Linked DNA regions of Roseibium sp. Sym1. The protein of the gene in region 1 interacts with the protein of each later gene in a pairwise test. Links are inferred from orthologs where the notes say so. Each region holds a gene or a part of one and is shown on either strand. Other genes may lie near its edges.

Region 1 (3,990 bases):
TCCTCTGCAACCAGCTTCTCCAGCTCGTCCTTGGTCACCGTCTTGTCGGTCACCTTGGCGAGCTCGAGCATGTAGTCGACGACCTTTTCCTCGTAGATCGGCGCACGCAGGCTCGCCAGGGCCTGCTGGTTGTTCTTGTAGAATTCGAACACCTGCTGCTCCTGGCCCGGGAACTGGCGGACACGATCATAGAGCGCGCGCTGCAGTTCCTCGTCGGTGACCTGGATCTCGTTCTTCTCGCCGATCTCGGAGAGAACAAGGCCGAGACGGACACGGCGCTCGGCGATCTTGCGGTATTCCGCCTTCGCCTCTTCTTCCGTGGTGTCCTCGTCCTCGAAGGTCTTCTCGTTGCGCTTCATGTCCTCTTCGACCTGGCGCCAGACCACATCGAATTCGCTGTCCAGCAGCTTTTCGGGAAGATCGAACGAGTAATGCTCGTCCAGCTTGTCCAGAAGCTGGCGCTTGACGCGCTGGCGGGTCATCTGGCCGAACTGGCCCTCGATCTGGCCGCGGACGATTTCCTTCAGCTTGTCGAGCGACTCAAGGCCGAGGCCCTTGGCGAACTCGTCGTCGATCTTGGCTTCACCCGGAGCGGCGACTTCCTTGACCACGACGTCGAACGTCGCCGCCTTGCCCGCCAGGTGAGCTGCCGGGTAGTCTTCCGGGAAGCTGACTTCGACGACCTTCTCGTCGCCGGCCTTGACGCCGACGAGCTGCTCTTCGAAGCCCGGGATGAACTGGCCGGAACCGAGCACCAGCATGCCGTTCTCGTCGGCACCGCCCTCGAACGGCTCACCGTCGATCTTGCCGAGATAGGACATGGTCACCCGGTCGCCATCCTTGGCCTTGCCTTTCTTGGCATCGAACGGGGTGTTGTTCTTGGCGATTTCGGCGACCTGCTCGTCGACTTCGCTTTCGTCGATCTCGACCACCGGACGCTCGATCTCGATGCCGGCGAAATCGACGATTTCGAACTCGGGCAGAACATCGTAGGTCATCTTGAAGGACAGGTCGGCGTCACCGGCCATGATCTTCTCGGCGTCTTCTTCCGGCAGATCGATTTCCGGGGTCAGAGCCGGGCGCTCGGAGCGCTCTTCAACGGCCTTCTGGGTGGTTTCCTGGATGGTGTTCGACAGGATCTCGGCCATGGCCTGGCGGCCATACATCTTCTTCAGATGGCCGAGCGGAACCTTGCCCGGGCGGAAGCCCTTGATGTTGGCCTTGGATTTCAGGTCGGCCATGTAATCGTCGAGCTTGGCGGCGAGATCACCAGCCGGAATGTCGATTTTCAGCTCGCGCTTGAGGCCCTCGGAAAGGGTTTCGGTTACCTGCATGGGTTTTGTCGTCCTCGATCCCGAGCGGCAATCCGCCCCGGAGGTTTCGTTTTTAAAATCCCGTGTGCCGCATTGCCTGCACTCCCCTTTTGACAGGAGCGTTCAAACGGCCATGCATCGCCCCGAACAGAGTCCGAGACGCACGATGGGAGCGCGATAAAGCTTGGACCTTGAAGTGTCAAGGGGAGAGCGGGGATTTGCGGGAGAAAACGCGGCTCATGAGCGGCTCAACCAACTTCCGTTCAACCTTCTCAGGTAGCTCAAAAAGCATGGTGCGGATGGAGGGACTTGAACCCCCACGCCTTGCGGCACCAGAACCTAAATCTGGCGTGTCTACCAATTTCACCACATCCGCATCGCGCAGGCTTTGGGCGCCCCGCGTTTGAAGCGGGGCCTCTATAGCACCGCTGATTTTCCCGTCAAAGGAAAAAGCGGGCGCTCACCTCAGCCCTGCCCGGTTTTCTCCACAAGCGCGCGGATCGCCGGTTTCAGCGCCGGCGCAAGGTCTTCCGCGGTCAGGCCCGGTCCCGCTTCCAGGCCGGCTTCCCCGTGCAGCCAGACCGCCTGGGCGGCCGCGTCAAAGCCCGGCACGCCCTGTGCGAGCAGACCTGCCGCAATGCCGGCCAACACATCGCCTGACCCTGCGGTTGCCAGCCAGGGCGGCGCGTTGCGGTTGATCGCCGCCCGGCCATCCGGCGCGGCGATGACCGTGTCCGGTCCCTTGAGAATGACAATTGCACCGGACTTGGCGGCCGCCGCGCGTGCGCGCTCAAGCTTTCCGCCTTCCAGCCCGGCAAACAGCCGCGCGAATTCACCTTCGTGCGGCGTCAGAATGACAGGTGAGCCGTTTCCCCTGATCCATTCGAACAAGGTTTCCGGGCAATCGGCAAAACTTGTCAGTGCGTCCGCATCAAGCACCGTCGCCCGCCCCGCCTTCAGGATGTCCCCGACTGCGGCACGGGTCCTTTCCCCAATGCCAAAGCCCGGCCCGATCAGAATCGCGTTCAGGCGCGCGTCTCCCAGCAGGTTCGCGATCGCGTCCTCTCCCGCCAGCTTTTTCAGCATGACGGCCGTCAGGTGACAGGCATTGACCATCACCGCGTCCGGCGGCGACGCCAGCGTCACAAGTCCCGCCCCTGCCCTCAGCGCCGCGCCCGCCGAAAGCCGAGCCGCGCCCGTGGCGGCAACCGGTCCGCCGAAAACAACCGCATGGCCTCTTGAATATTTGTGCCCGGCAGGATCGTGGGCCGGCCAGGCCTGCAGCCAGAGATCCGGACCGTTGGCGAACGTTTCTGGCGCGATCTCGTCGAGCACCTGCGCCGTGATGCCGATGTCGGCAACTTCGACGGCGCCGCAAAGCGCCCTGCCCGGATGCAGCAGATGCCCGGGTTTTTCGCGGAAAAAGGTGACTGTCGCCTGCGCCTTGATGGCGGCTCCGGCCGTGGCGCCATCCGCCCCGTTCACGCCGGATGGAAGATCAACCGAGAGCACCGGCTTTCCTGTCTTGTTGACGCTCTCGACAAGCTTGCCAACGGCACCGGTCAGCGGCCGGTCCAGCCCGGCCCCGAACAGGGCATCGACGATCATGTCCGAATCCGCCAGCAGCGCGGGGACATCGTCCGCAACCAGGGCATCATCAAGTGCCGGAACGCCCGGCAGTCCCATTCGGCCATACGCCTCAAGGGCATCTCCCTTCAAGACGTCTGCCGCCTTGAGCAGCAGAACGCTGACGCGGAACCCGGCGGCGGCCAGGCAGCGTGCAGCGATAAAGCCGTCGCCCCCGTTGTTGCCGGGCCCGCACAGCACGACAATCCGTGCTCCCTTCACGGCCAGACTGGCCGCGGCCCGTGCCACCGCCTGACCTGCCCGTTCCATGAGCACAATGCCTTCTACTCCGGCAGAAATAGTCATCCGGTCGGCCTGCGCCATCTCGTCCGGCGTCAGCAAAACCGCATTATCCCGTGACTTTCCTGGCTTCATTGTGCAGAGCTCTCCTGATGTCTTCGGCAAGGTGGCCGGGATCTGCAGTTTTGTCGAGTGCCTCTGCAGTGACGGCCGCGCCTCGGCAAATGCCGCCTATTTTTACGGCACTTTGCACACTTTATAATCACTTGATAGGTTGAAAGACCGCATGCTACCAACTGCACAGCCGGGATCTGCCGCTTTTGGTGGCGGAAATCCCGGCTCCAAAAAAAATTCCGGGGCCCCTCTACCGATTGGCACACATCGTGCTTTGAAGGTCGCAACGGTCCCGTCCGGGCCCGACGGGCTGATTTTGACCCGTTGTCCGGAAGAGATCCCGCCGACTACCTGGCCTGTTTAGTGGAGAGAGACACAAGGTGATGAAAAAGATCGAAGCGATCATCAAGCCCTTCAAACTGGATGAGGTCAAGGAAGCGCTTCAGGAGGTGGGCCTCCAGGGCATAACCGTGACTGAAGCCAAGGGCTTCGGCCGCCAGAAGGGCCATACGGAGCTCTATCGCGGTGCCGAATATGTCGTCGACTTCCTGCCGAAAGTGAAAGTGGAAATCGTCCTGGGCGATGACATGGTCGAAAAGGCCGTCGAAGCCATCCGTTCCGCCGCGCAAACCGGCCGCATCGGCGACGGCAAGATTTTTGTTTCCAACATTGAAGAAGCAGTTCGCATCCGGACGGG
Region 2 (8,170 bases), 200 kb from region 1 along the record:
GAACCGCCTTGGGGCGACGCTCAGGGTCCTGTCCCCTCACCCTCACGCAAGAAACGCGCGGCAAGGTCTGGTTCGAACCAAGTCTTCCGCGTCAACGGCGGAGAATTCGGTTCTCACCCATCTATGCAGGCCAAAAAGCTTAAGCCGGTCTCCCGGCACCTGCAGTCTCGGACAGGGCAACCCGGCGGCGTGCCGCCGGGTCTTTTCGGCCCGAAGGCCGAAATCTCTTCAAAACATCCGGAAAGTCCGGATTACTCGCCAGCAACGCTTGCGAGATCAACCTTCACGCCCGGGCCCATCGTGGAGGACACGGCAATGCGCTTCAGGTAGGAACCTTTTGCGCCGGACGGCTTGGCCTTCTGGACAGCATCCAGCAGAGCCTTGACGTTCTGCAGGATGGCGTCTTCGGAAAAGGACACCTTGCCGACACCGGCATGAACGATACCGGCCTTCTCGACGCGGAACTGGACGGCACCGCCCTTGGCGTCGTTGACGGCTGCGGTCACGTCCGGGGTCACGGTGCCGACCTTCGGGTTCGGCATCAGGCCGCGCGGGCCGAGCACCTTGCCGAGACGGCCGACCAGCGGCATCATGTCAGGCGTTGCAATGCAGCGATCGAAGTCGATCTTGCCGCCCTGCACTTCCTGGACCAGCTCTTCGGCACCGACGATGTCGGCGCCGGCGGCCTTGGCTTCGTCGGCCTTGTCGCCACGTGCGAACACGGCAACCTTGACGCTCTTGCCCGTGCCGTTCGGCAGCACGCACACGCCACGGACCATCTGGTCTGCGTGACGCGGGTCAACACCGAGATTGATCGCAACTTCGACGGTCTCGTCGAACTTGGTCTTGGAACGACCCTTCACGAGGCTGATGGCTTCGTCGAGGGCATAAAGCTTGTTGCGGTCGATACCGTCACGCGCTTCCTTGATACGTTTTCCAACCTTCGCCATGATCTTACCCCTTCACCTCAAGGCCCATGGAGCGGGCGGAGCCTTCGACCATCAGCATCGCTGCGTCGACGTCGTTGGCGTTCAGGTCCTTCATCTTGGCTTCGGCGATTTCCTTGACCTGGTCGCGGGTCACGGAACCGACGGTGCCGCGGCCCGGAGTCTGGGACCCCTTCTGCAGCTTGGCGGCCTTCTTCAGGAAGAAGCTGACCGGAGCCGTCTTCACTTCGAAAGTGAAGGACTTGTCGGAGTAGTAGGTAATCACGGTCGGGCACGGTGCGCCCTTTTCAACATCCTGGGTCTGCGCGTTGAACGCCTTGCAGAATTCCATGATGTTCAGGCCACGCTGACCGAGTGCCGGCCCGATGGGCGGCGACGGGGTCGCGGAACCTGCCGGCACCTGAAGCTTCAGGAAGCCTTCGATTTTCTTCGCCATGTGTCTCTCCAATCATTCGCAGCCGGACGGCAATCCAGCTGCCTGGGAGGCGGTGGTCCGGTCCCTCGAGGGAGCCCGGCGATGAGCTCCAGAACCTTCCACCCGTTTCATCCCGGCCGATTTCCGCAGGAACGCGGACCGGGCACTAAACGCCGCCCGTCTCCGGGCGGCAATCCGTCAGAGCTTGTCGACCTGAGCGAATTCGAGTTCAACCGGAGTTGCACGGCCGAAGATGGACACCGCCACCTTGAGGCGCGCACGCTCGTCATCGACTTCCTCGACAAGGCCGGAGAAGGACGCGAACGGTCCGTCGGACACGCGCACCTGCTCACCAACCTCGAAGGTCACGGACGGCTTCGGCCGGTCGACGCCTTCCTGCACCTGGTTGATGATGCGCATTGCCTCTTTTTCCGGGATCGGCATCGGCTTTTGATCCGCGCCCAGGAACCCGGTGACTTTCGGCGTGTCCTTGATCAGGTGGAACGCCTCGTTGGTCATCTCCATCTTCACCAGGACGTAGCCGGGAAAGAACTTGCGCTCCGCATCGACCTTGCGGCCGCGGCGCACTTCGACAACCTTTTCCATCGGGACAAGAATTTCCTCAAACAGATCGGACAAGCCTTTCTGTTCGGCCTTTTCGCGGATGGACTCGGCGACCTTTTTCTCGAAATTGGAATAGGCGTGCACAATGTACCAGCGCTTGGCCATGGATTTCTGTTCCGCTTCTTGTTCTTTGTCTTCAACCCGGACGGCAGTCAACGCCTAGCCGCCGACACCCAGCAGGTAACCGATCCCGAGGCCCATCAACTGGTCCGCCGCGAGAAAGAAGATCGACGCGATCAGGACCATGACGAACACCATGACGGTGGTCACCGCGGTTTCCTTGCGCGTCGGCCAAGTCACCTTGGACGTTTCCGCGCGGACTTCCTGGATGAATTTAAAGGGATTGGTCTTTGCCATTCCGATTCCGGTCTTTTAAATACGAGCGGGCGCGCGAAAATTCTTCGCGCGCCTCACTCGAGGAAACTCTTAAGCCCTCGAGGCAGATTAATCAAGAGCAAATTGGCAGGGGCAGCAGGGTTCGAACCCGCGACCTACGGTTTTGGAGACCGTCGCTCTACCAGCTGAGCTATACCCCTTCAAGATGTCCGCTTGCACGAACGAGCTCCTGATACCTCCATAAGCCGCATATCGCAAGACTTAAGAGGCGGAGCTGCCGGACACAAGCCCGGCAGCCCGAAATCATCTTATTCGATGATGGATGCGACGACGCCGGCGCCGACGGTACGGCCACCTTCGCGGATAGCGAAGCGCAGGCCTTCTTCCATGGCGATCGGCACGATCAGCTCAACGTCGACGGAGACGTTGTCACCCGGCATCACCATTTCCGTGCCTTCCGGCAGGGACACCACACCGGTCACGTCCGTCGTGCGGAAGTAGAACTGCGGGCGGTAGTTGGTGAAGAACGGCGTGTGACGGCCACCTTCTTCCTTGGTGAGGATGTAAGCCTCGGCCTTGAACTTCGTGTGCGGGGTCACGGAACCCGGCTTGCACAGAACCTGGCCGCGCTCAACGTCTTCACGGCCGACGCCGCGGATCAGGGCGCCGATGTTGTCGCCGGCTTCGCCGCTGTCCAGCAGCTTGCGGAACATTTCAACGCCGGTAACCGTCGTCTTGGTGGTGTCCTTGATGCCGACGATCTCGACTTCTTCACCAACCTTGATGATGCCGCGCTCGACACGACCGGTCACAACCGTACCACGGCCGGAGATCGAGAAAACGTCTTCGATCGGCATCAGGAACGGCTGGTCCTTCGGACGCTCCGGGGTCGGGATGTAGGCGTCGACCTGGGCCATCAGCTCGCGGATCGCGTCACGGCCGATGGCCGGATCGCGGTTCTCGACAGCTGCCAGCGCCGAACCCTTGACGATCGGAATGTCGTCGCCCGGGAACTCGTAGGAAGACAGCAGCTCGCGGATTTCCATTTCGACGAGCTCGAGAAGCTCTTCGTCGTCGACCTGGTCAACCTTGTTCATGAAGACGACCAGGGCCGGAACGCCAACCTGACGGGCAAGCAGGATGTGCTCGCGGGTCTGCGGCATCGGGCCATCGGCAGCCGAACACACCAGGATCGCGCCATCCATCTGGGCAGCACCGGTGATCATGTTCTTCACATAGTCGGCGTGGCCAGGGCAGTCGACGTGCGCGTAGTGACGGTTTTCCGTTTCGTACTCGACGTGTGCCGTGGAGATGGTGATGCCGCGCGCCTTTTCTTCAGGTGCGCCGTCGATCTCGTCGTAAGCTTTTGCAGTCGCACCACCGGCTTCAGCCAGCGTCATGGTGATTGCTGCAGTCAGCGTGGTCTTGCCGTGGTCAACGTGGCCAATCGTGCCAATGTTGACGTGCGGCTTTGTGCGCTCAAATTTTTCCTTCGCCATCGGCGTCGCTCTCTATCCACTCAGTTCGGTCGATACGGGTCGATGCGGGCTGCGCCCCGGCGCCTTGGACAAGTCCGCGAGCGACGAAATGCGTCCCGTAGAACATTCTTGTCAGGATTTCCGGGCGAAAGAGCCTTCCGTTCCGGACACTCCGATCAGCACCCATGATGGAGCGGGTGAAGGGAATCGAACCCTCGTCGTCAGCTTGGAAGGCTGCTGCTCTACCATTGAGCTACACCCGCACAACAACCGAACCAGGAACGATGGTGGAGGAGGTTGGATTCGAACCAACGTAGGCATAGCCAACGGATTTACAGTCCGTCCCCTTTAGCCACTCGGGCACTCCTCCATCTCGTCCTGCTTCACGCCGAAGCGATCAGGATGGCTTACCGAAGAGCCCGCCCGGAAGGGGCGAGCAATCCCGTGGCGCGTGTTATGCAGATAGGGCCCCGCCCTGTCAACGCCGATTTTGCAAAGAAATGAACAAAATCAGCGGCGCGCTCGAAACAGCCGCTTCGAACGCTCCGGATCACCTCGGGCGGTGACGGTTCCACAGTGCCCTGCACACTTCCGGATGTCACGGTTTCCCTACGTTTATCCCGAAAAACCCGCTTCCCACCCCTGCGCCTGTGGACAACTTCCGTCCTGGATCAGCCCCGTGCAGCCACGCGGCAAATCTGCGCGAACGCAAGCAAATGCGCCCCGGCCGGGCAACGCGGCGACCTCGATCCTCTTGCCGGGATTCTAATGTTGTTGTATCTACAACACATGAGCGCATCCCTCGACGACATCGACTTCCTGCATATGGGCCGCACCTGCCTCGGCCACGCTGCCCGTCGCACGGCCAATCTGCTGACACGCCATTATAACCGGCACATGGCCACGCTCGGCCTGGAGCTCACCCAGGCCCAGCTGCTCGCCGCCATCGCCGACGGCTCCGCATCATCGGCTGCGGAGATCGCCCGCTTCCTCGGCATCGACCGGTCCACCCTCGCCCGCAACCTGAAGCCGCTTGAAACCGCCGGCCTGATCACCCGCAGGCAGACGGGTGGCCGCACCGTCCTGCCCGTGCTGACGGCAAAGGGCGAAGAGAAGGTCGTCGAGATCCACACGACATGGCTGAAGGCGCAGGAAGAAGTCAGCGCCCTGCTCGGCCCGGACGGCGCCGATGCCGTGCGCGCCCAGATGTCCGCCCTGCGCAAGGCCGTGCACATCCTGGAAGACCGCTCCCCGGAAGACCAAGACGGCACCGCCGCCAACACCGCTTCCAAAACCAATTCCTGAGTCACAGACCTTTATGTTGGGAACATCATCATGAGCGACACCGAGACACTCACCGAAAACGGCAAGACCCATCAATTGGGCGCCCTGCCGAAAAAGGCCTTTCACGAAATGACCGGCCTCGACATTTTCGCGCGAATGATGGCCGGCGAGCTGCCCGCACCGCCGATCATGGTTCACTCCAATATAAGGATGAAGGAATTTTCAGACGGCCGCGCGGTCTTCACCGGCCTGCCGGCCAAGGAATTCCTCAATCCGCTCGGCACGGTCCATGGCGGCTGGATTTCCACGCTTATAGATACGGCACTCTCCTGTGCCGTGCACACGACGCTGAAGCCGGGCGAGTTCTATACGACCACGTCGCTGACCGTGAACATGGTCCGCCCGCTGCTGCCGACCAGCGGCGAGGTCATCTGCGAGGGCCGCATCGTCCACCGCGGCTCGCGCCTGGCGACCTCCGAGGGCGACCTGAAGGATTCCAACGGCAAGCTGATCGCACACGGCACAGTGAGCTGCATGATCCTGAAGCCGTCGTGAGGCCCCATAATGTAATGGTGGCGTTTCAGCCTCTTTTCCTTTTGTCGGAATACCGCTAGAGCTGCGCCATGAGTGACGACAGAAAACCCTTCCGCGCCGGCGGCAAGCCCGGCTTTCGCGGCAAGAAGAAATTTTCCGGCAAGCCGGCACCGCGCCGGCCCGGCCTGCCGCCGGAAGGCCCGGTGCTGCTTTATGGTCTCCACACCGTGGAAGCGGCCTTTGCCAACAAGGACCGCAAGCGGCTGAAGCTGTTTGCGACGGAAAACGCGCTGCGCCGCCTGGAAGAGCGCGGTGTGACAATCGACGTGCCGGTCGAAAACATGATGCCGCGCGCGCTCGACCGCATGGTCACAAAGGACGCGGTGCACCAGGGCATGATCCTGGAAGCCGATCCCCTGCCCGCCTATGGCGCGGAGCATCTGAAAGGCGCCCGGCTGATCCTGGCGCTCGACCAGGTCACCGACCCTCATAATGTCGGCGCCATCCTGCGCTCCGCCGTCGCGCTCGACGCCGACGCGGTCGTCACCACCGAGCGCCATGCGCCGGAAGAAGGTTCGGTGCTCGCCAAGGCCGCCTCCGGCGCGCTCGACATGATCAAGCATGTGCGCGTGAAAAACATGGGCCGCTTCGTCGCCGAGATGAAGGACCAGGGCTTTGGCTGTATTGCGCTCGACAGCGACGGCCCGGCGAGCCTTGAAGACACGCCCTTTACCGACAAGACCGTGCTTGTGCTCGGCTCGGAAGGAAAAGGCGTGCGCCAGGGTGTTCGCGAAGCCTGCGGCCTGACGGCCCGGCTCGACATGCCCGGTGCGCTGCGCTCCCTCAACGTCTCCAACGCCGCCGTGCTGTCGCTATATGTAGCACGGATGAAGATGGGGCTGTGAGAGGCGGCCGGCAGAAGATCACCGCCCCGTCGGCGGCGGCCCCTTCCGGCTCTGGGCCGGCCCCTCATAGGGCGTGAAGGTCTTCAGCGCCGAGACATCGAACCCGCCCGGGCAACCATCGGCGACGTAATCGTAATAGATCGCCCGGCCGCGGATGGCCCGGCTGCGGTCGGCCTCGAAGAACAGGCCGTAACAGGCCTTGTTGCAATAAAACAGCGCGCCCTCCTCCGCCCGGACCTTCCGGGTCCGGCCGCTCGTCTCTAGGATCTGCTCACCCTGCAGCAGTCCGCTCATCACATGGCAGACATCGCCGCCATAAGCCTGGCGGGTCGAGTCCTTGATGGCAAAGTGGATCGGGATGCCGGTGATCTCCTTGCCCGTGCGGTCAACCCGGTGCAGCCAGCGGTCACGGGCAAAATGCTGCGGCCGGCCGGACAGGCAAGTGAGCACATCCCAGCTCGACGTGGTTTTGACATTGTAGAAATATTGCCCCGAGGCATCCTTCATGCCCCGGCAGGGGTCGAGGTCCTTCTCGACCGCATTGGCCTTGTCGAACCAGCCAAGCGCCAGGATCGGAAAGCCGTCCATGGCATAGCCGATCGGCTTCTTGTCCTCCTCGACCCAGGCCGGTCCGAGGTCGTCGATCAGGCATTTCGGCGCGATGTGATAGTGATAATCGTCGCCGCGTCCCGCATGGCCGCCACACACATCCAGCTCGCCCGCCTCGAACGCGCTTGGCCGGCGGCCGGTGTCCCGGTTGGCGGGGCCTTGCGTGCTCGGATCGAAGATCGGCACGCCGTTGACGGCAACGCCCACCGGCCCGGCATCGGTTTTGGTCGGGCTGCGGGCCAGTTTCGGCTCCAGCAGGATCTCGAACCCGTAATTGTGCTCGGCCGGAAACTGCTGGTTGGTCGCCGTGATGCCGCGCATCATCGGGTCTTTCGGATCCGGCAGGCCGTGGGAGGAAAAGCGCGCCCTGCCGCGCTCGCAGGAAACCTTGCTGACCTCGTCGGTGTAGCAGGCCTGGTCGCATTTGCAGACCTTGATATCATGGGCGCCTGCGGGGGCGCCTCCCCCCGACAATGCCGCAGCCAGCACCGCAGCCACGCCGGCAAGTTCCAACATCCGCATCGCAATCCTCCCGCGTTCGCTCCCGGCTTAGCACGCCGAAGGCGACGACGGGAGCCATTCCGCACGATCGGCTCCGGGCAGGCAACCAACAAGTCTGCGCCAGCGACACCCCTGACCCTGTTTGCATCATTCCCGCCGGGCAAGGCGCGCACCGTGACAGGAGAGCCTCTACGAGTTCGCGCACCTCGGGATAGGATCGCATGTCCCGGTCTCCCTGCCCCCGGATCTCCGCGGCTTCGCATCCGGGACGACGACGGCACCGGCTCACCCGCGCTCCCGGTGATTATCCACAGTGGCAAAGCCCTTTTATCTGCCGTTTGAAGGGTTTAGGGGAATTTCCGGAATCGGAAGCTAAAAAATGCGGCCCGGGCATAGACAAGCGCGCCCAATCTGGTAGAAGCCATTCCCGGCGCCGGTATAGCTCAGCTGGTAGAGCACGTGATTTGTAATCTCGGGGTCGCGGGTTCGAATCCTGCTGCCGGCACCAATTTTCCAAATGTCCGATCCGGAGACATA

The links.
Region 2: the proteins of O6760_RS21515 (region 1) and O6760_RS20540 interact in binary tests that used the Escherichia coli proteins (3 or more experiments, as listed by UniProt). The link is inferred for Roseibium sp. Sym1 from one-to-one orthologs.

The regions. Positions count from the first base shown.
Region 1 is NZ_CP114786.1:4,705,325-4,709,314, reverse strand. The notes cover bases 1,047-3,951. They hold O6760_RS21515 (NAD(P)H-hydrate dehydratase), read right to left. Parts: upstream 3,315-3,951; coding sequence 1,779-3,314; downstream 1,047-1,778. Other genes in these bases: O6760_RS21510 (P-II family nitrogen regulator), read left to right, coding at 3,677-3,951; tig (trigger factor), read right to left, coding at 1,047-1,334. In the rest of the region: more of tig, read right to left, coding at 1-1,046; more of O6760_RS21510, read left to right, coding at 3,952-3,990. UniProt on the Escherichia coli protein: Bifunctional enzyme that catalyzes the epimerization of the S- and R-forms of NAD(P)HX and the dehydration of the S-form of NAD(P)HX at the expense of ADP, which is converted to AMP.
Region 2 is NZ_CP114786.1:4,505,607-4,513,776, reverse strand. What follows is about bases 4,629-7,615. They hold O6760_RS20540 (TrmH family RNA methyltransferase), read left to right. Parts: upstream 4,629-5,707; coding sequence 5,708-6,523; downstream 6,524-7,615. Other genes in these bases: O6760_RS20535 (YHYH protein), read right to left, coding at 6,542-7,615; O6760_RS20545 (PaaI family thioesterase), read left to right, coding at 5,136-5,639; O6760_RS20550 (MarR family winged helix-turn-helix transcriptional regulator), read left to right, coding at 4,629-5,105. Also shown: rplA (50S ribosomal protein L1), read right to left, coding at 252-950; rplK (50S ribosomal protein L11), read right to left, coding at 955-1,383; transcription termination/antitermination protein NusG, read right to left, coding at 1,561-2,091; preprotein translocase subunit SecE, read right to left, coding at 2,146-2,343; tuf (elongation factor Tu), read right to left, coding at 2,631-3,821; more of O6760_RS20550, read left to right, coding at 4,590-4,628; more of O6760_RS20535, read right to left, coding at 7,616-7,654. UniProt on the Escherichia coli protein: Specifically methylates the ribose of guanosine 2251 in 23S rRNA.